3 regions of the Serratia sp. TSA_130.1 genome follow, and region 3 is predicted to be linked to each of the others. Evidence: predicted binding sites of a transcription regulator. Region 3 holds the regulator's gene; each other region holds the start of a gene.

What was found. Region 3 encodes CRP, which controls carbon source genes, mostly activating them, when cyclic AMP is high. Its sites were predicted from a motif close to ATGTGANNNNNNTCACAT; they were not measured.
Region 1: the regulator CRP is predicted to act here: its motif matches at 5,760-5,777, upstream of glpT (glycerol-3-phosphate transporter).
Region 2: the regulator CRP is predicted to act here: its motif matches at 3,852-3,869, upstream of ACUTQY_RS16200 (YjcB family protein).

Annotation. Positions count from the first base shown of each region.
Region 1 is NZ_JBQZFS010000006.1:220,775-228,259, forward strand. It holds gene rhtC (threonine export protein RhtC) at 1-308, shown strand, start outside; gene rhtB (homoserine/homoserine lactone efflux protein) at 357-977, opposite strand; gene pldB (lysophospholipase L2) at 1,125-2,168, shown strand; gene yigL (sugar/pyridoxal phosphate phosphatase YigL) at 2,173-2,970, shown strand; gene glpQ (glycerophosphodiester phosphodiesterase) at 3,014-4,093, opposite strand; gene glpT (glycerol-3-phosphate transporter) at 4,176-5,531, opposite strand; gene glpA (anaerobic glycerol-3-phosphate dehydrogenase subunit A) at 5,896-7,485, shown strand, end outside.
Region 2 is NZ_JBQZFS010000004.1:121,821-129,305, reverse strand. It holds gene ACUTQY_RS16220 (multidrug efflux MFS transporter) at 1-1,088, opposite strand, end outside; gene ACUTQY_RS16215 (cysteine hydrolase family protein) at 1,327-1,899, shown strand; gene ACUTQY_RS16210 (FUSC family protein) at 1,950-2,912, shown strand; gene ACUTQY_RS16205 (MarR family winged helix-turn-helix transcriptional regulator) at 3,005-3,454, shown strand; gene ACUTQY_RS16200 (YjcB family protein) at 3,492-3,773, opposite strand; gene mrdA (penicillin-binding protein 2) at 4,070-5,995, shown strand; gene ACUTQY_RS16190 (penicillin-binding transpeptidase domain-containing protein) at 6,103-7,485, shown strand, end outside.
Region 3 is NZ_JBQZFS010000008.1:43,022-50,506, reverse strand. It holds gene argD (bifunctional acetylornithine/succinyldiaminopimelate transaminase) at 1-465, shown strand, start outside; gene ACUTQY_RS21995 (YccS/YhfK family putative transporter) at 506-2,584, opposite strand; gene crp (cAMP-activated global transcriptional regulator CRP) at 2,635-3,267, opposite strand; gene ACUTQY_RS21985 (OsmC family protein) at 3,650-4,057, shown strand; gene ACUTQY_RS21980 (phosphoribulokinase) at 4,096-4,965, opposite strand; gene ACUTQY_RS21975 (YheU family protein) at 5,117-5,350, opposite strand; gene ACUTQY_RS21970 (hydrolase) at 5,347-6,327, opposite strand; gene ACUTQY_RS21965 (LysE family translocator) at 6,447-7,049, shown strand; gene ACUTQY_RS21960 (PhzF family phenazine biosynthesis protein) at 7,061-7,485, shown strand, end outside.

The DNA of each region.
Region 1 (7,485 bases), on a different contig from region 3:
AGGTGGCGTTGCCGAAGGCCGGGCGCAGCTTTATTCGCGGCTTCTTGACCAACCTGTCCAACCCGAAAGCGGTGATCTATTTCGGCAGCGTGTTCTCGCTGTTCGTCGGCGACAGCGTCGGCGCCGGGGCGCGTTGGGGGCTGTTCTTGCTGATCGTCGCCGAGACCTTCGTCTGGTTCAGCCTGGTGGCGGTGGTGTTCGCGCTGCCGGCGATGCGCCGCGGTTATCAGCGGTTGGCCAAGTGGATAGACGGGGTGGCTGGCGTGCTGTTTACCGGCTTCGGGTTACACCTGATCTTTACCCGCTAACCGGCAGTGAAATGCCCAAGGCCGAGCAGCGATGCCCGGCCTTTTTTGTCAGGCTTTGCGGGCGGTCGCCAGCAGCCCCGCCACCAAAATGAACAGCGAACCGAACACCCGGTTGAGCAGCTGCATTTGACGCGGGGTCTTCAGCCAGCCGGCGATGCGCGTCGCCAGGGTGGCGTAACCGATCATCACCAGAATATCCACCACCACGGTGGTGACGCCGAGCACCAGATACTGTTCGGCCTGCGGCTGATGGGGCAAGATGAACTGCGGGAACAGCGCGGCGAGGAACACGATGCTTTTCGGGTTGGTCAGGTTGACCAGCACTGCGCGGCGGAACAGGCGGCGGCGCGGCATGCTGCCCGCCAGCGCATGCAGATCCAGCGCGCCGGCGGCGCGCCATTGCTGGATGCCGAGCCACACCAGGTAGGCGGCGCCCAGCCATTTCAGCAGCTCGAACGCCAGCAGCGATTGCGATATCAGCGCGCCGAGGCCGATGCCCACCAGCACGATGTGCGCGCTCAGCCCGACCTGCAGCCCGGCGATTGACGCGGCGGCGCCGCGATAGCCGTGGCTGATGCCGGTGCTCATGGTGTTGATGGCGCCGGATCCGGGGGACAGGCTAAGGATAAGCGTGGTCAGCAGGTAGGTTAACCACCAGTCCAAGGTCATGGTTCTCGGCTCCCTGAAAGTGTCGTTTTGTGCCACAATGCGCCGAGGCGGCGCCGTTTTTTGTCAGAATTGAATCACAATACGCTAGTATGATTTCTTGTGCCAGCGGTCACATTTTCCGCCGGCTCCACAGGGAAAACGCTCTCGATGACCTCGTTCACTCTCAGCTCCGATGACTGGTTAACGCGTGAAACGCAGTTCGCTGCCTTCGCCACCGGGCCGCTGCTGGATTTCTGGCGGCAGCGCGAAGAAGGCGAGTTCAGCGGCGTGGACGGCGTGCCGATCCGCTTTGTGCGCTTCCGTTCCGCGCGGCATCAGCGGGTTGTGGTGGTCAGCCCCGGCCGCATCGAAAGCTACGTGAAATACCCTGAGGTGGCCTACGACCTGTTCCACTGCGGTTACGACGTGATGATCGTCGATCATCGCGGCCAGGGGCGCTCCGGGCGTTTACTGGCGGATACGCACCGCGGTCATGTGGTAAACTTTGCCGACTACGTGGACGATTTCGAGCAGCTGTGGCTGCGCGAGGTCGAGTCGCGCGGTTACCGGCAGCGTTTCGCGCTGGCGCATTCGATGGGCGGCGCGATCCTGGCGCAGTTCCTGCAGCGCCGGCCGCAGGCGTTCGACGCGGCGGCGTTTTGCGCGCCGATGTTCGGCATCCAGTTGCCGATGCCGGGCTGGCTGGCCGACCGCATTCTCGACTGGGTGGAGACACGCCCGGCGATCCGTGATTATTACGCGGTGGGCACCGGCCAGTGGCGTCCGCTGCCCTATGTGGTCAACGTGTTGACCCACAGCCGCGAGCGCTACCGGCGCAGCCTGCGTTATTACGCCGACTATCCCGAGCTGCAGGTGGGCGGGCCGACTTACCATTGGGTGCGTGAGAGCATCCGCGCCGGCCGGCAGATCATCGCGCAGGCCGGGAAAATCACAACGCCGCTGTTGCTTTTGCAGGCCGGTGAAGAACGGGTGGTTGACAACCGTTCGCACCAGGCTTTTTGTCAGGCTCTGTCAGACGCGGGGCGCCCTTGCGAAGGGGGGCTTCCGTGGGTTATCAACGGCGCACGCCATGAGATCCTGTTCGAGCGGGACGCGATGCGCGCCGAAGCACTGAACGCAATCCTGCGCTTCTTTGCTCAACACTTAGGCGGCGCGCTGCCGCCGACAACTCCATCAGAGGTTAGAACATAACGCTATGTATCACGTCGTCGCTTCCGATTTAGATGGCACGCTGCTGTCTCCCGACCATACCCTGTCGCCGTACGCCAAAGAAACGCTGAAGTTGCTGACCCAGCGAGGCGTGCATTTCGTGTTCGCCACCGGCCGCCACCACATCGACGTGGCGCAGATCCGCGACAGCCTGGAAATCAGCGCCTTTATGATCACCTCCAACGGCGCGCGGGTGCACAACACGGCCGGCGAGCTGATCTTCAGCCATAACCTGGACGGGGATATCGCCCGCGATCTGTACGGCATGCTGCACGACGATCCGCAGATCACCACTAACGTCTACCGCAACGACGATTGGTTTACCAACCGCGAAAGCCCGGAGCAGGAAGAGTTCTTCCAGGAGTCGGTGTTCAAATATCAGCTGTTCGAGCCGGGCCTGCTGGAAACCGATGGCGTCTGCAAGGTTTACTTCACCTGTGAAGACCACGAGCGGTTGCTGCAGGTGGAAGACGCCATCAACGCCCGCTGGGGCGATCGGGTCAACGTCAGCTTCTCGTTCCCAACCTGCCTGGAAGTGATGGCGGGCGGTGTGTCGAAAGGGCATGCGCTGGAAGAAGTGGCCAAGATCATCGGTTACACGCTGCAAGAGTGCATCGCCTTCGGCGACGGCATGAACGATCTGGAGATGCTGTCGATGGCCGGCAAGGGCTGCATCATGCGCGATGCGCATCAGCGCCTGAAGGATATGCTGCCGGAGCTGGAGGTGATCGGTTCCAATGCCGATAACGCGGTGCCGCACTACCTGCGCAAGATGTTCCTCTGAAATAACCTTTAAATAATCAGGGCGCCTTGCGGCGCCCTTGTTATTACTTGTGCTGGCCCTGCTTCTGCAGGAACTGCACGCCCTTGTCCGGGAAGTCGGTGAACACGCCGTCGACGCCGGCCTGGTTGTAAATCACGTCATACAGCTGGTTTACGTCGGTCACGTACTTCGGCAGCGCATCGGCGCGGATGGTGAACGGGTGCACCGCCAGCTTGCTGGCGTGCGCTTCTTTCACCATGTCGGTCAGCACGATGTGGCCCGGTTTGGATTGATCCGCCACCACCAGCATGTGGTAGTCCGGCCCGATGCCGTCGGCATACTGAGCGATTTTCTTCATCGCGCCCGGTTTGAACATCCAGTCATAGTCGTATTCCACCCACTTGCCGTCGGCTTTCTGCTCGTAGGTTTCCTGCCAGTCGTTGTAGGCGATCAGCTGCACCAGCTTCAGATCCATGCCCAGCTTCGGCTCCAGCTCGTTCTTGATGCGTTTGAGCTCGTTGGCGTCGAAGCACTGCAGGTAGACGTTGTCGTTCTTGCCGGTGTAGCCGTACTGCTTGAGCACCGCCAGCACTTTGCTGGAGATGTCTTTGCCTTCCTGCTTGTGGAACCAAGGCGCTTTGATTTCAGGATAGATGCCGATGTTTTTGCCGGTCGAATGGTTCAGACCCTGTACGAATTCGATCTCTTCCTGGAAGGTGTGGACGCGGAAGTCGGATTTGCCCATCGGGAAGCGGCCAGGGTAGCCCTGTACCTTCTTGCCGTTTTCGATGTCAAAGCCTTCGGTGAACTTCAGCGATTTGATCTCCGCCAGCGTAAAGTCGATGGCGTAATAACGGCCGTCTTTGCGTGCGCGGTTCGGGAAACGTTCGGCGACGTCGGTGACGCGATCGAGGTAATGGTCGTGCAGCACCACCAGCTCGTTGTCCTTGGTCATCACCAGATCTTGCTCGAGGTAATCGGCGCCTTGCGCGTAGGCCATCGCCTTCGCCGGCAGGGTGTGTTCCGGCAGGTAGCCGCTGGCACCGCGGTGGGCGATCACCACTTTGTCCGCCGCCTGCGCGGCGCTGACCATTGAGGTGGCGAGAATGATCCCTGTCAGCAGGGCTTTGACTTGAGTCCGCATTCCGTTTTCTCCGTGTTGTTGGGGGCAGGGTAGTAAAAAGGCCGCAGGGCGGCCTTTAAATCATGCAAAAGTCGTGTGACGGTTAGCCGCGCTTGCCGGCAGCGATTTCCGCGTGGTGTTTCTTCTCGTTCAGCATGGTCAGCAGCAGCAGGATAACCGCCAGCACGCCGCCGCCGATCATCACCATGAAGCCGCCGTCCCAACCGAAGAAGTCTACGGTGTAACCGACGATGGCGCTGGCCGCAACCGAGCCGCCCAGGTAGCCGAACAGGCCGGTGAAGCCCGCGGCGGTGCCGGCGGCTTTCTTCGGCGCCAGCTCCAGCGCGTGCAGGCCGATCAGCATCACCGGACCGTAGATCAGGAAGCCGATGACCAGCATACAGATCATATCCACGGTCGGGTTACCGGCCGGGTTCATCCAGAACACCACGGTGGCGATGGTCACCAGCGTCATGAAGAACACGCCGGTGGCGCCGCGGTTGCCTTTGAACACTTTGTCCGACATCCAGCCGCACAGCAGGGTGCCCGGGATACCGGCGTATTCATACAGGAAGTAGGCCCAGGAAGACTTGTCCAGCGCGAAGTGCTTCACTTCTTTCAGGTAGGTCGGCGACCAGTCCAGAATGCCGTAACGCAGCAGGTAGACGAACACGTTGGCGACCGCGATGTACCACAGCAGCTTGTTCGGCAGGATGTACTGCATGAAGATCTGCTTGGCGGTCAGCTCTTCTTCGTCTTTTTCGCTGTAGTCGTCCGGGTAGTCGTTTTTGTACTCTTCAATCGGCGGCAGGCCGCAGGATTGCGGGGTGTCGCGCATCAGGCCGAAGGCGATCAGGGCCACCAGGATGGCGCCGAAGGCCGGCATGTACAGCGCCGCGTGCCAGTCGTTGAACCAGGCCATGCCCAGCAGGAACAGCAGCGGCGGCAGGCCGCCGCCCACGTTGTGGGCGCAGTTCCAGATGGAGACGATGCCGCCGCGTTCTTTCTGCGACCACCAGTGCACCATGGTGCGGCCGCACGGCGGCCAGCCCATGCCCTGGAACCAGCCGCACAGGAACAGCAGGACGAACATGATGGCGATGCTGGAGGTTGCCCACGGCACGAAGCCCATGAACAACATCACCGCCGCCGCCAGGATCAGGCCGGCAGGCAGGAACACTCGCGGGTTGGAACGGTCGGAGACCGAACCCATGATGAATTTGGAGAAGCCGTAGGCGATGGAGATGCCCGACAGCGCGAAGCCGAGGTCACCGCGGCTGAAGCCTTGTTCGATCAGGTAAGGCATGGCCAGGGTGAAGTTCTTACGCACCAGATAGTAGGCGGCGTAACCGAAGAAGATCCCCAGGAAAATTTGCCAGCGCAGCTTACGGTAGAGCGGGTCTACCTTATCGCTCGGCACACGGGCGATGTGTGCGGCCGGCTTAAAAATACTCAACATGAGCGCCTCCGATGGCTTTATCTGTTATCACATCAATATGACCTTTTACGTTCATTTGATGATTGAGCGGATATCGAATGTGGTGTTTTTGTGTTCCATAACGAGCGCCATTGTCATCAAATACGCCTGGTGTCGCTGTGACGAATGGCGCAATTGTTACACTTTCATGAAACCACGGCGGATTTTGAGCGATTCGTTAACGTTATGAAATAGAAAAACGTCCAAAAATCGTGATTATGATCACATTGATGGTTTTTTGTGGACATTTTTATTTCGTTTCATGTTCGTTATTGTTCCTTATCAAACAAAGACCCTAGTAACCGTGGCTCAATAGGCTCATAACTACCGATCCTGAGGGAGCGACATGAGCAGCTATTTTGACGGCGGCGAAACGGATGTGATCATCATCGGCGGCGGCGCCACCGGCGCAGGCATTGCCCGCGACTGTGCGCGGCGCGGCTTGCGATGCATTTTGCTGGAGCGCCACGACATCGCCACCGGCGCCACCGGCCGCAACCACGGTTTGCTGCACAGCGGCGCGCGCTATGCGGTGACCGACGGCGAGTCGGCGCGCGAATGCATAGAAGAGAACCGCATCCTGAAACGCATCGCGCATCACTGTATCGAGCGCACCAACGGGCTGTTCATCACCTTGCCGCAAGACTCGCTGGACTATCAGCAGCAGTTTATCGCCGCCTGTCGCCAGGCCGACATCGACGCCGAAGCGATCGACCCGCAGCTGGCGCTGCGGCTGGAGCCGGCGGCTAACCCGGCGCTGATCGGCGCGGTGCGGGTGCCGGACGGCACCGTCGATCCCTTCCGGCTGACCGCCGCCAATATGCTGGACGCGCGCGAGCACGGCGCGCAGATCCTGACCTACCATCAGGTGGTGGGGTTGCTGCGCAGCGGCGATCGGGTGACGGGCGTGCGCGTTTACGACCATCAGAATCAGCGGCGCTATGAGCTGCATGCGCCGGTGGTGGTCAACGCCGCCGGCATCTGGGGCCAGCAGATCGCCGAATACGCCGATTTGCGCATCCGCATGTTCCCGGCCAAGGGAGCGCTGCTGATCCTCGGCCATCGCATCAACAACATGGTGATCAACCGCTGCCGCAAACCGGCGGACGCCGACATCCTGGTGCCAGGCGACACCATCTCGCTGATCGGCACGACCTCGACCCATATCGACTACGACCAAATTGACAACATGCTGGTGACCCCGCAGGAGGTGGATATTCTGATCCGCGAAGGGGCGCTGTTGGCGCCCACCCTGGCGCAGACCCGCATTTTGCGCGCCTATGCCGGGGTGCGGCCGCTGGTGGCCAGCGACGACGATCCCAGCGGGCGCAACGTCAGCCGCGGCATCGTGCTGCTCGATCACGCCGCCCGCGACGGGCTGGAAGGGTTTATCACCATTACCGGCGGCAAGCTGATGACCTACCGCCTGATGGCGGAGTGGGCCACCGACAAGGTATGCGAAAAGCTCGGCGTAAATAGTCCGTGCACCACCGCGCAGGACGCGCTGCCCGGATCCCGTCAGTCGGCGGAGGAAACGGTGCGCAGCGTGGTTTCTCTGCCCGCCAGCATTCGCGGCTCGGCAATTTACCGCCACGGCGATCGCGCCAGCCAGGTGCCGGCGGCCGATCGGCTCGACACCAGCCTGGTGTGCGAATGCGAGGCGGTGACCGCCGGGGAAGTGCGCTATGCGGTCAACTCGCTGACCGTCAATAACCTGGTGGATCTGCGCCGCCGCACCCGCGTCGGCATGGGCACCTGCCAGGGCGAACTCTGCGCCTGCCGCGCCGCCGGGCTGTTGACGCGCTTTAACGTCAGCACGCCGCAGCAATCCATCGCGCAGCTGTCGCAGTTCCTCAACGAACGCTGGAAAGGCGTACGGCCGATCGCCTGGGGCGATGCGCTGCGCGAGAGCGAATTCACCAGTTGGGTTTACCAG
Region 2 (7,485 bases), on a different contig from region 3:
GAAATGCCCGAACCCAGCAGCGGGCCGACCACGTTGCCCAGATACATAAATGACTGGTTATAGCCGAAGATGCGCCCGGTCACCTGATCGGAGGAATACTTCAGCAGCAGCGCCTGCACCGCCGGCATCAGCGCGCCATCGGCGAAGCCCAGCAGAAAACGCAGAATGCCCAGCTGCAGCGGCGTATTCACCCAGGCCATCACGGCGAACAGGCCGGTGGTGAACAGCAGCGCGGCGATCAGAATGCGCGCGGTGCCGATGCGATCGCCGAGCCGCCCGAGGCGCGGCGCGGAGATCAGCGCCGCGATGCCGGGCACGGCGGCGATCATGCCGCTGACGAAGGCGATATTGCTGACGTTGCCCGACAGTTCGCGAATGAACAGCGTCAGGATCGGGCTGATGGAGGAGTTGGCCAGCTGGATCATCAGGGTGCAAACGAACAGGGTGACGATCAGCGCCGGATAGGGCAGCGACCGGAATACCGCCTTGCCGCTCAGCTGATCCGCTTTTTTCACCGTGATGCGCCGCTCTTTAATCAGGAACAGCGTCACCAGGAAACTGACGAACATCAGCCCGGAGGTGACGAAAAACACCACCCGCAGCCCCAGATGGTCGGCCATCAGCCCGCCCAGCAGCGGCCCGGCGATCACGCCGGAGATCTGCCCGGTCGAGAGCGTGCCCAGCGCCCAGCCGCTTTTATCGCGCGGCGCCTGCGAGGCGACCAGCGCCATGGCGTTGGGAATATAGCCGGACGTCAGCCCCATCAGGGCGCGCAGCGCGAACAGCTGCCACACGTTAGTGGCCAGCCCCTGCAGCGCGATGACGATCGCCATGCCCAGCGAAGCGCGCAGCAGCATCAGCTTACGGCCTTTACGGTCGGCCAGGCTGCCCCACAGCGGCGACACCACCGCAGAGACCAAAAAGGTGCCGCTGAATACCAGCCCGGACCACAGGCTGAGGGATTGATGATCGCTGACGCCGAGTTGTTCGACGTACAGCGGCAGAAAAGGGAGGATTTGGCTCATCGCCAGCCCGGTGAAGAAACACCCGAGCCAGACCGAGATTAGATTGATTTTCCACGCTTCCATTGATTTGTCGTACCACGTTGAATTTGGAGGGGATATTAAGCACGTTAATAATAACACTGCGAATGGGCTGGCGCGGAAGAATTGCGTGAGCAGACGTAAAGCCAGCCGTGTCGTTACATTTTGCTATAAATTAATAGCTATATTATCATAGGTATTTATTTTAAGCTACTCCTCCTGGCCGCTCGGCGGCCCCATCTTCTACCCATATCGTCGTGTCGGCGGCAAGGAGAAGCTCTCTATGAATACCGCATTGATCGCTTTGGATTACATCGTTGATATCACCCATCCTGAGGGAAAAATCGCGCGTTCTGCGCAGCAGGTCATTGAGCGCGACGTCATCGTGCGGGCAAACAGCGCATTAGCGCTCGCGCGGCGCAAGGATTGGCTGCGTATTTTGGTCAAAGTCGGGTTCGCCGCCGGTTATATCGATCAGCCCAAACAATCCCGGATGTTCGGCCAGGCACATCAATTTGGCGCTATCGCATTGGATCAACCCGGGACGGCTTTTCATCCCGATTTGGCGTCAGAGCTGGGCGAATTAACGATCGTAAAACCGCGCGTCAGCGCTTTTTATGGCACCAATCTGGACGCGATACTGCGCGCCCGCCGCATCGAGCGGCTGGTAATTTGCGGGGTCAGCAGCACCTGGGCGGTACAGGCGACGGCGCGTGACGCGCACGATCGTGATTATCAGGTGTGGGTGCTGGAAGAGGCCTGCGCCGCAGCCACCGCGCAAGAACACCGGATCTCCATGGAAACGCTCGCGACGATCGCCGATATCGTCACGCTGGAACAGCTGGGCGAACGTTGATGCAGCTGCGTGCCGAAATCAACCTGCGGCTGCTGCTGCGGGGCGCGTGGATGTTGGCGCCGCTGCTGGCGCTGACTCTGGCGACCGGAAACGTCGACTGGCTGAAGGCTTCGGTGGTTACCATATCGCTGTTTATCGTGTTCGAAAGGGTTGAGTTGGCGCCGCTCGGCGTCATGCTGCATGCGGCTGCGCTGCTGTCGGTTTTCATGACGTTGCTGTACGCCATGCGGGCGCCGGCGACCTTCATTTTGGCATGCGTTTTTGCGGCGGCGGCGGCGGTGGGGATATCCGCCTGCGGCGGCAAATTGCGATCCTTGGGTAATTTTATCTTTATCCCGGCCCTTTATCTGGCGTGCGAGATTGCAGAAGGCGGCACGCACGCGCCAATGATCCAACGCGCCTGGGCACTGTTTCCCTATCTCTGGGTGGCCGCTTTGCCGGTGTTGGCGCTCGCGCTGATAGAGCACCGGCAACGGGCTTATCTGCCGTTTGAAAATGCATGGCGTCATTACCTTAAACTGCACCGCAGCGAAGGATTTGGCGCCCGGGTCGCCTGCGGTGAAGCGCTGTTGGCCGTGATTTTTGCCGTCGGGCTGTCTGCCGCGCTCGTCGAATGGCGGCAGCTCGATTATGGTCAATGGGTGATCTGGTCGGCCGTCAGCGTGATCACCGGCGATATGGCGACCACGCGCAATAAGCTTCGTCAGCGGGCGTCAGGTGCGTTGATGGGGGTTCCCGCCGGCATTTTGCTGGGGTATCTCATACCGCATAGCGATATGGGCTACGAACTGCTTACCGTGGCCACGATGCTGACATTGGTCTCTTTTCATCGTTATGCCTTAGGCTTTGGCGTGCGTTGCGCCTGCATCGCCTGTGCATTGATTATCGCCGGAAAAGCGCCGGAAATCGCGGCGGAAAGGGCGTTTAATGTGCTGCTCGGCGGCGGTATCGGTTTGCTGTTCGCTTTCCTGATGGATGGCGCGTTGCTGGCCAGTCCCGGCGCGCGCAAATAGCGGCCTGGGGTTTCTCTCGCGCCAATTTCGGTTGACCGTTCCTGCCCCCGGTGTGAAAGTACGATTGAATCTATCGTTATCTATTGATGCCAATGAAAAAAGATCATCCTGAAGACGTGACGCTGCTGCGCACGCAGTTAATGTCGCTGGTGCGCCGCATGCGGCGCGAGTCGCGCAGCGACGAAAAATCCTGGGCCCAGTTGATGCTGTTGGGGGCTATCGATCGCCATGGCGGCGAGGCGACGCCGTCGTTGCTGGCGGAGTCGGAGCGTATGCGCTCCTCAAACCTGGCGGCCGCGTTGCGCGAGCTGGAAGCCGATGGGCTGCTGGTGCGCACGCCGGATGCCGAAGACAAACGCCGGGTGCGGGTGCGGCTGACGTCCGCCGGGCTGGGTTTGCTGCAGCAAAGCCGCGCCCGACGCGAGGCGTGGTTGTTGGCGGCGATGGAAAGCTGTCTGTCCGAGCGGGAGCAGGCGCTGTTGCTCGAAGCGGGGGCGCTGATGGCGCGGCTGGCGGCGGCGCCGTCTGCGGAAGCGAACTGATTGCAGGGGCGGCCTGAGTTGCCCCCCAGCGGCGAGATTACGGCATCGGCCAATCGACCGGCATGGTGCTGACCACGTCCACGTAGCGATCCCAGGCCGATGACCAGAATTGGGTGAAGGCTTCGAGGGTGAAGTGAATGCCCATCAGGCCCATCACGAACCAGCAGGCGGTAAACAGGCCCAGGCTGCTGAACATGAACGCCATGCCATTGCGGCTGGTTTTACGGCAAACGACGTTTAACTGGCTGGCGAAGAACATCATCACGGCGCTCAGCAACTCCCAGCGCATCATGATTAAACCGGTGGCAATGGTACTCATCGAACTCGATCCTATGTAACAAAAAGCCGCATCCGGCAGGGCGCCGACAGGAAAATGCGGAGGAGAATAACGGTAATAGTGTGATAAGGATCACATTGTAGCATTGAGAGGAACGGCGGCTCAATGGGGCGCGCGGTGAAAAAATCGCCGCCGGTAACATTCCAATATGCTGAAACAGTTATGCCATTTCATTAGCAACCTTTTCATGGGGCGTCGCGCCCGATAACGCTATGCTTGCCGGCTTTTCAGTTCCCTGATTTTGCGGGGAAATGTGACGCAAAAGGTATCGGCTCCGCATGGCCCTGTTAAAAGAAAAAATTCGCGACCACTCCGCGGAAGAGATGCTGTTTATCCGCCGGGCGGCCGTGGCGCTGGCGCTGGTGGTGGTCTGTTTCGGCGCGCTGGTCGTCAACCTCTACCGGCTGCAAATTCGCCAGCACGGCTTTTACCAGACGCGCTCCAACCAGAATGACATCAAGATGTTGCCGATCGCCCCAAGCCGCGGGCTGATCTTCGATCGCAACGGCATTCCGCTGGTACGAAACGTGACACTGTATCGCATCGAGATCACGCCCAGCAAAATCACCGATATATCGGCGCTGCTGCAGGCGTTGACGCCGATCGTAGATCTGACGCCGGAAGATATCAGCGCGTTTCGCGACGACATGCACCACAACAGCCGCTACAAGCCGATAACGCTAAAAGCGGGGCTGAACGACACCGAGGTGGCGCGTTTCGCCGTCAATCAATACCGTTTCGACGGGGTGACTATCGATACCTATCAGCAGCGCGAATATCCTTACGGCGCGCAGCTGGCGCACGTGCTGGGCTACGTGTCGAAGATCAACGACAGCGATCTCAAGCGCCTGGACAAGGCCGGGTTGAGCGAGAACTATGCCGCCGATCGCAACATCGGCAAACAGGGCATCGAGGCCTATTACGAGTCCGAGCTGCACGGCACCACCGGCTATCAGGAGGTGGAGGTGGATAACCACGGGCGGGTGATCCGCTTGCTGAAGGAGCAGCCGCCGCAGGCCGGCAAAAACATCTACCTGACGCTGGATCTGCCGCTGCAGCAGTACATCGAATCGGTGCTGAAGGGGCAACGCGCCGCGGTGGTGGTGGAAGATCCGCGCGACGGCGGCATTCTGGCGATGGTCTCCAGCCCCAGTTACGATCCCAATCCCTTCGTCAAAGGCATCGGCTATCAGGCCTATAAGGCGCTGCTTCGCAACCCGGATTTGCCGCTCATCAACCGCGTCACCCAGGGGCTGTACCCGCCGGCGTCGACGGTGAAGCCCTACATGGCGGTTTCGGCGCTGTTTGCCGGGGTGATCACGCCCACCACCACCTTTTTCGGCGCGCCGACCTGGACGCTGCCCGGCACCGAGCGGCGCTATCGCGACTGGCTGAAGACCGGTCACGGCATGCTCAACGTCACCAAAGCGATAGAAGAGTCCGCCGATACCTTCTTTTATCAGGTGGCGTATGAGATGGGCATCGATCGCATTCACCATTGGCTGAGCCAGTTTGGTTACGGCCAGTCGACCGGCATCGATCTGAACGAAGAGTACCGCGGCGTGCTGCCAAGCCGCGACTGGAAGCTGAAGGTGCACAAAAAAGTCTGGTATCAGGGGGATACGGTATCGGTCGGCATCGGCCAGGGATATTGGGTAGCGACGCCTATTCAGATGGTGAAAGCGCTGACTACGCTGATCAACAACGGTAAGGTGAAAACGCCGCACCTGCTGTATTCGCTGCAGCAGGGCAACCGGGTCACGCGTTATCAGCCGCCGACGCAGGCGCTGCAGATTGGCGATCCCCGTTCGCCTTACTGGGGCATTGTGCGCAACGGCATGTATGGCATGGCCAACCTGCCGAACGGCACCGGATACAAGCTGTTCCATACCGCGCCGTACCAGATTGCCGCTAAATCCGGCACCTCGCAGGTGTTCAGCCTGAAGCAAAACCAGACTTACAACGCCAAAATGATTCCGGTGCGGCTGCGCGATCACATCTTTTATACGCTGTTCGCCCCCTACAAAAACCCCCGGGTGGCGATGGCGCTGATCCTGGAAAACGGCGGCGGCGACGGCGTGGTGGCGGGGCCGACCGCGCGCGCGATCCTCGACCACATTTTCGATCCGGCCAACGCGCCCCAGCCCGGCGACGCGGCGCAAACTAAACCGCAGTTAAACGACAGTGCGGATGTGCAACGGTGATGCGGTTTGTTTTTACTTTCTTACAAACTGCAATCTCCTGACCATTTCCGGCAAGGTAGACTGAAATAACACGATAAACCGAATAAAAACGCAGGGTTAACACAACAGTGGCGCCATCGACCAAAAAGAGCGGTAAAACCTATTCCACAGTTCGTTTCGGCTGGATTTGCGCCGGCATGCTGGTCTGTTTTTTTCTGTTGGCGTTCAGGGTCGGTTACCTGCAACTGCTGGAACACCAGCAGTTGGCGAACCAGGCAGATCAGCGCTCGATTCGCACCCAGGTAGTGCCGACCAACCGCGCCATGATCACCGATCGCAACAATGAGGCGCTGGCGGTCAGCGTGTCGTCGAAAGACATCGTGCTGGATCCGAAGCATATTCTCGATACCCAGACCGATACCGGCAACGAACGCTGGCAGAGCATGGCCAACGTGCTGAAGATCCCGCTGGCGGACGTGCAGCATCTGATCCAGAGCAACGCGCACAAACGCTTTGTCTACCTGGCGCGCAAGGTGGAGGACGACAACGCCGCTTATATCAGCAAACTGCACCTGACCGGCGTCAGCACCGAGCAGGATTTCAGCCGCTTCTATCCGATGGGCCAGGATGCGGCCGGACTGATCGGCATCGTCGGCCAGGACAATCAGGGGCTGGAGGGCATCGAGCTGGGCTTCAACCCGTTGCTGCAGGGTAAAAACGGCCTGCGGGTCTACCAGAAGGACGGCAGCGGTGCGGTGATCGGCGTGATTAAAAGCGTGGATCCGGTTCCACCGCCGAATGTGACGCTCAGCATCGACAAATTTATTCAGTACGTGCTCTATGCGCAGATCCGCGACGGCGTGGTGGCTAACCAGGCCGACTCCGGCTGCGCGGTGCTGGTGAAAATCGACACCGGCGAAATCCTCGGCATGGCCAGCTACCCGTCGTTCAACCCGAACAACTATGGCAGCACGCCGGCGAAAGATATCCGCAACGTGTGCAGCAGCGACAGCTTCGAACCGGGTTCGACGGTGAAGCCGGTCGTGGTGATGGTGGGGCTGGAACATAAGCTGATTCGGCCGGATACCGTGTTGGACACCACGCCGTATCGGGTGAACGGTCACCTGATTAAGGACGTCGGCCACTGGTCGAAGCTGACCATCACCGGCGTGCTGCAAAAATCGAGCGACATCGCGGTATCGCACATTGCGCTGGCGCTGCCGGCCACGGTGCTGCCGGCGGTCTACCGCAGCTTTGGCCTGGGGCGGCCGACCGAGCTTGGCATCGGCAACGAGAGCAGCGGCTACCTGCCGCAGCATCGCGAGCGCTGGGCCGATATCGAACGCGCCACGTTCTCCTTCGGCTATGGGCTGCGCGTGACGCCGCTGCAAATGGCGCGCGAGTATGCCGCGATCGGTTCCTTCGGCATTTATCGGCCGCTGTCGATCACTAAGGTGACGCCGCCGGTGATGGGGCAACGCATTTTGCCGGCCGATACGGTCAGGTCCGTG
Region 3 (7,485 bases):
ACCGCCAAGGCGCTGGGCGGCGGTTTCCCGGTGAGCGCCATGCTGACTACCGAAGAGATTGCGTCGGTGATGCAGGTGGGCACTCACGGCACCACCTATGGCGGCAACCCGCTGGCCTGCGCGGTGGCGGAGGCGGCGCTGGATGTGATCAATACGCCGGAGGTGCTGAGCGGCATCGAGCAGCGCCATGCGCTGTATGTACAGTCTTTGCAGAATATCGGCGATAAATACGGTATTTTCACCGCCATTCGCGGCATGGGGTTGCTGATCGGCGCCGAGCTGACGCCGCATTATCACGGCAGAGCGCGCGATTTCCTCACCGCCGCCGCCGCGCGTGGGCTGATGATCCTCAACGCCGGGCCGAACGTGATCCGCTTTGCGCCGTCGCTGGTGGTGGAGCTGCAGGACATCGAGGCCGGCATGGCGCTGTTCGAGCTGGCGGTGCAGGATGTGATCAACGCCTGAAGCACCTGCGGCGAATAACGGGGCGCGGCATGCCGCGCCCTTATTGATCGCGCAGTTTACGCTTGAGCCAGATGCCGTGGTGCGGGCGCTGGCGCCAGGCCAGCGACGAAATGGTGTGCATGACGCTCAGGTGCGACAGAATACGCCGCAAATGACGTTCCATCTCGGTGACGGGCATCTCCGGATGCAGATCCGGCGGCTGCATGATGCCGCTGTTGTCACTGCTCGGGCCGTCGTATTCCAACCGCTGCTGGCAGCTTTGCAGCGCGATTTCACAGGTTTGCAGATACGCTTCCGCCAGCTTCGGCGTCAGCATGTAGTGCTCGCGCGCCAGGATGGTCATGGCGTTCAGGTGTTCGACGATGAACTGGCTGTGAGTGACCCACAGCCGCATGTCCGCCAGATAGTTCGAGGCGAACCCCGGTTCCTGCATCGCCTGATTGAGCGAAGTGAACAGCGCATTGTGCGCCTGGTTGACCTGCATGCGGGCATAGGCCAACGCGGTGGCGTCCGGCTCCGGTTGCTTCAGCATCAGCCGCAGCGCGGCTTGATCGTTTTCCAGCGCCTGATGGGCATTCTTGCGCAGCAGCCCGCTTTGCCACTGCGGCCACAGCCAAATGGTGCCGCCGAACGCCAGCACGCAGCCGATCAGCGTATCGATCAGACGCGGCACCAAAAAATGCGAGCCGTTCAGCGCCAGCAGCTGCAGGGTGTAAACCGCCGTGACCGTAAAGCCAATCACCGACAGCCCGTAGTTCTTGCGCGAAACCAGGTAGGCCAACAGCGTGATCATCAGCATGATGCTCAGTGTTTCTGCTTCCGGTAATTGCAGCTGCAACAGCCCGGCCGCCAGCAACAAACCGGCGATCGTGCCGAGCGCACGGTGCTGAATACGCACCCGGGTGGCGTTATAGCCGTTTTGGCTCACCAGCATGATGGTGAGCAGTATCCAGTACGGCTTCGGCAGATTGAATACCGCCCCCAGGCTGCTGCCGACCGCCAGCGTCACCCCCAGCCGCGCGGCGTTGCGCAGCGCCGTGGATTTGAACGACAGGTAGCTGGCCAACGCCGGCCAAAACGGCAGGCGATGCTGGCTGGGCATCAAATCGCGGCGGTACAGCGGATGCTGGGTGCGCAGCAGGCGGGCAATGCGGCTGAAATGGTAGTAACAAAACTGGCCGACCGGGTTGTCGGGATGCTGCGCCGCCATTTTTTCCAGCGCCGCCAGTTCGTGCGTCATGGAAAAGCGCTTCGAATGTTGATGGTAGAGAATATCGTGCGCCACCACGCGCAGCCGCCCGGCGATCACCTGAGCGTTGCGGCGAATGATCGCTTCGGCCTGGCTCTGCTCCATCAGTTTTTGTACTTCCTCCGGCAAGTGCAGGCTGACGGTGATGTGCTCCTGCAGATCCATCGCCACCTGAAAGGCGCGTTGCAGACGCTTTTGATCGAGGTTGTTGGCGTGCGGCAGGAAATTAAGCTGTTGGTACAGCAGGCTGATCAGATCCATCACCTTTTGCTGGCGCACCAGCAGCGGCGGCAGAGCGGTCTGCGGATCGGTGTGCTGAGTCAGCAGCGAGTATTTGGCTTCGAAGTAGTCCGCCAGTTCCAGATAGAGCTGGCTCAGCGTCTCGCGCATCGGCTGCTCTTTCCACAGCCGGAACCAGAACCAGGTGAATAAGCCGTACCAGGCGGTGCCGATCGCGTACAGCAGCGGCGCCTGCCAGAGAGGCACGGTGCCGGCCATGCTGAGGGAGAAGATGGCGGCCACCAGCGCCGCCGGCAACAGCCGGGCGTGCAGCGGGCTGATTTCGCCGGTGACGCCGAGCAGCAGCGCCAGGCCCAGCATCAGCGCCGGCAGCGGCACGTGCCACAGCAGGGCTTGTTGCAGCAGCAGGCTGCTGAGGGCAAACAGCGCACCGCCGACGATCAGCCGTTTAAAGAAGCGCCTATGCGGCGTGTCCAGACCGGCGATATTGCAGCAGGCGGGCACCAGAGAGAACATCAGGCCGAGCTGCAGCTGGCCAATCAGCAGGCCAAACAGCACCGGCAGGCACAACACCAGCGTTTGTCGCAGTGCGTAGTTGACTTCCGGGTGGTAAATCAGGCGGCGCCACATGGCAGAGAGCAGACAAAAAAACGGCGCAGATTGCGCCGTTTCTTCAGGGATTAACGGGTGCCGTAGACGACAATGGTCTTGCCGTGGGCGGAAATCAGGTTTTGGTCTTCCAGCATTTTCAGAATACGGCCAACGGTTTCACGCGAGCAGCCGACGATCTGGCCGATTTCCTGGCGGGTGATCTTGATCTGCATGCCGTCCGGGTGAGTCATGGCGTCGGGTTGCTTCGCCAGATTCAGCAGGGTTTGCGCGATGCGGCCGGTGACGTCCAGGAAGGCGAGGTTGCCCACTTTTTCGGAAGTGACCTGCAGGCGGCTCGCCATTTGGGCGGACAGACGCATCAGGATGTCCGGGTTAACCTGGATCAACTGGCGGAATTTCTTGTAGGAAATTTCGGCCACTTCACAGGCGGTTTTGGCGCGAACCCAGGCGCTGCGCTCCTGACCTTCTTCGAACAATCCGAGCTCGCCGATGAAATCCCCCTGGTTGAGGTAGGACAGGATCATCTCTTTACCTTCTTCATCCTTGATCAGCACCGCGACGGAGCCTTTCACGATGTAGTAAAGCGTTTCGGCCTTTTCACCTTGGTGAATCAGCGTACTCTTCGATGGATATTTGTGGATATGGCAATGAGACAGGAACCATTCGAGAGTAGGGTCTGTTTGCGGTTTGCCGAGAACCATTCGCTGTTATCCTCTGTTGTTATCGCTGCCTTGTGTCACAGGGGTCAGAGTTCCCTGTAAAACCCGCCTGTAGCCGCAGTTATGAGCGAGGGCTACCGGCAAGTTTTGAGGCGTGTCATAAAAATACGCTGTCGCTCTAGCATATTAACTTGCCGTAAGCGCTGCAAGCTACATTCTGTTAACATACCGGTAAAGGAGCCTTTCTCTGGGCGTTTCCCTGAAATTCAGTGTCCCGGAAAGATTTATTGCGGCTCTGTTTGTAGCACAGAGTAAGGCGGGTGTCTCGTGTTGTCTCGCTTCAGCATGATTAGCATCAGGTTACGTTGCCTGTTTCTATGCGAAAGCGTACTCTGATTTTAAGAAATCAACCGGAGTGACCAGAATGCAGGCAAGAGTTAAGTGGGTGGAAGGGTTAACGTTTTTGGGTGAATCGGCCTCCGGCCACCAGGTGCTGATGGACGGCAACGCCGGCGATAAAGCGCCCAGCCCGATGGAGATGGTGCTGATGTCGGTGGGTGGCTGCAGCGCGATCGACGTGGTGTCCATCCTGCAAAAAGGGCGCAACGACGTGCGCGACTGCGAGGTGAAGCTGACCTCCGAGCGCCGTGCAGAAGCCCCGCGGTTGTTCACCCATATCAACCTGCACTTCATCGTCACCGGCCAGGATCTGACCGACAAAATCGTAGAGCGAGCGGTGAACCTGTCGGCGGAGAAGTACTGCTCGGTGGCGCTGATGCTCAACAAGGCCGCCACGGTGACCCACAGCTTCGAGATCCGCCAGCCGGCGTAATCGAGACGGAGCGCGGCCCGCCGCCGCGCTCAACGCGTTTATTCGATCTTCTTGCCTTCCAGCAGCCGCTGTACCAGCGGCGCCATGATCAGCTCCATCGCCAGCCCCATCTTGCCGCCCGGCACCACTAACGTATTGATGTGCGAGATAAACGAGCCCTGCAGCATCGCCAGCAAATAGGGGAAGTCAATCTGATCCAGCCCGCGGAAGTGGATCACCACGAAGCTTTCATCCAGTGAGGGAATGGCTTTGGCGGCGAACGGGTTGGAAGTATCCACCGTCGGTACGCGCTGGAAGTTGATGTGGGTGCGCGAGAACTGCGGCGTGATGTAGTTGATGTAGTCTTCCATCGAACGCACCACCGAATCCATCACCGCCTCGCGGGAGTGGCCGCGTTCGCCGGTATCGCGGATCAGCTTCTGTATCCACTCCAGGTTGACGATCGGCACCACGCCGACCAGCAGATCGACGTGGTTGGCCACGTCATGGTGCTCGGTGACCACACCGCCGTGCAGCCCCTCGTAGAACAGCACGTCGGTCGGCGCCGGCAGCGGCTCCCACGGGGTGAAGGTGCCCGGCACCTGATTGTAGGGCACCGCTTCGTCGTAGGTGTGCAGGTACTTGCGCGAACGGCCGGTGCCGTTTTTGCCGTACTCGATAAAGCTCTGCTGCAGCAGGCCGAAGTCGTTGGCCTCGGGGCCGAAATAGCTGATGTGTCTACCCAGATCGCGCGCCTTGCGGATCGCCGCGTCCATTTCCGGCCGGGTGTAGCGGTGGAAGCTGTCGCCCTCCAGCTCGGCGGCGCGAATGTTGAGCTGTTGGAAGATTTTGCGGAACGCCACGCTGGTGGTGGTGGTGCCGGCGCCGCTGGAACCGGTCACCGCGATAACGGGATGTTTGGCAGACATGGTGGTTGTCACTCCGTGTTGAATGCGCCGGCGTCAGGGGATTATTGTGGCTCTTGTTGACGCTCTCTATGTCAGGAAAAAATGGCGCGCGCTGGTTTGCAATGTCCCATTGTTACCTGATTTTTTCCGTCAGTCATAGAACCGGGCGCCACTAAATTTCTTCCTGCCCGGCGCGGAACTGACCGCGCGGCATGATGTTGACGCTCTCATGCAGTTCCGACCACACCAGCACCACCTCGCCGTTTTTCAGCTGGCGGCGCACGTCCTCCACCTTCTGCTCCAGCGATCGTTCGTGCTCGCCGTAATCGGTGCCTTCACGCAGCACAAAGGATTCGATCAGGCTGTTCAGGGTGTCGGTTGCCAGTTCTTGCCAGGGAATGATCACGTCGGGATGTCCAGATAAGGGGAAAGCCAGGCCGGAATGCGATGCTCCAGCCACATGTGCGGTTTTTTCAGCGTGCCGCCGACAAAGCCGACGTGGCCGCCGAACTCGGTCAGCTGATATTCGATATTGCGCGGCAGGCCGGCGACGTCGGGGATCACCTCATGGGTCATGAAGGGATCGTCCTTCGCATGGATGATCAGCAGCGGCGTTTGGATCGCCGGCAACAGCGGCAGGGCGCTGCAGCGGCGATAATAATCGGTGGCGTCGCTGAAGCCGTGAATGCGCGAGGTGATGGCGTCGTCGAATTCGCGGATGCGCCGCAACCCGTTCAGCTGCGACAGCTTGAGCGGCAGGGTGTCCGGGTAGTGCAACAGTTTGCGGGTGGCGTTTTGTTTCAGCTGCCCCAACAGGTAGCGCTGATAGACGCGGGAGAAGCCTTGCTCCATGCGGTAGGCGCAGGGCTCCAGCATCAGCGGCGCCGAGACCACCACCGCCGCCTGCAGCAGGCTGTCGGCGCCTTGCTGCGCCAGATAACAGGCCAGCATGTTGCCGCCGAGTGAAACGCCTACCGCCGCGGTTGGCACCTCGCCGTAGCTGTCGCGCAGCCAGCGCAGGAAGAAGCGCGCGTCTTCGGTTTCGCCGGAGTGGTAGATGCGCTGTTTGCGGTTGGGCACGCCGCTGCAGCCGCGAAAGTGCATCACCACCCCGAGCCAGCCACGTTCGCGCCAGGCGTTGAGCAGGCCATGCGCGTAGGGGCTGTAGAAGCTGCCCTCCAGACCGTGGAACAGCACCGCGCGCGGTTTGTCGCGCGCCTGCGCCGGATCCTCGCTCCAGGCGAGATCGACGAAATCGCCGTCGGGCAATTCCAGCCGTTGCCAATGCGGTTTCAATAACACGCGGCGGCGCACCAGCCGCGGCAACAGCGTTTGCAGGTGCGGGTTACTGGCCCCGGTCAGGGGGCGAAAGACGTCATGCATAGGCGGAGTAAAAATGTTGTTGGCGACTATTGTGAGATCCCAGGCGCACTGTTAGCTTCAATACCAATAACTGACAATGATACTGCAAAAAAGCGCCTTGGGTGAGGAGCACCCGTGCCATGGAACCGAGTTTATTCCTTTCGATGCTGGGCTTCCTGTGGGTCGCCGCCATCACGCCTGGCCCCAATAACCTGCTGCTGACCACCTCCGGCGCTCATTTCGGCTTTATGCGTTCGCTGTGGCTGATGATCGGCATCATGCTCGGCATGCAAAGCATTTTGCTGCTGGTGGCCTTCGGCGTCGGCAGCCTGATCCTGGTTTACCCGTCGCTGCACCTGATCCTGAAAATCCTCGGCAGTTTGTACCTGCTGTGGCTGGCGTGGAAAGTCGCCACCGCCGCCTATGAAAAGCTGGAAACCGACGTGGCGCCGCCGCAGCCGGTGCGGCTGTATCAGGGCTGGCTGTTGCAGTTCCTCAACCCGAAAGCCTGGCTGATGGCGCTGGGCGCGGTGGCGAGCTTCAGTCTGGCGGGCGATAAGTACAACGGTTCCATTGCGGCGATCGCGCTGGGCATTTTGGCGGTCAACATCGTCGCTGGCGTTATCTGGCTGGCGTTCGGCACGGTGATCGGCCGCCTGCTGCGCAGCAAAAAGGCCTGGATTATCTTCAACGTTTCCATGGGGCTGCTGACTGCAGCCTGTGTATTACTGATTTGGCATTAAGGAGCGGAACGATGGCGGAAAACTATTATCACGTGGTCGCCTTTACCGGTGAGGGGCTGCGCGGCAACCCGGCCGGGGTCTGCCTGCTGACGCAGCCGCTGCCGACGGAGCGGCTGCAGGCGATCGCCAACGAGATCGGCCTGCCGGAAACCAGCTTTGTCTGGGATGACGGCGACATGACCGCCATTCGCTGGTTTACCCCGGAGCGTGAGGTCGATCTTTGCGGCCACGGCACGCTGGCGGCGGCGCATGTGATGTTCAGCGCGGTTAACCCGGCGCTGAAGGATATTCGCTTCAGATCGGCCAGCGGCGAGCTGTTCGTCAAGCGCGATGAGCGGGACGGGGAGCGGCTGGTGCTTGATTTCCCCGCCAGGCCGCCGCAGAAAGTCGCCGAACCGGCGGGCCTCGCGGCGCTGCTGGGCGTGCAGCCGCAGGA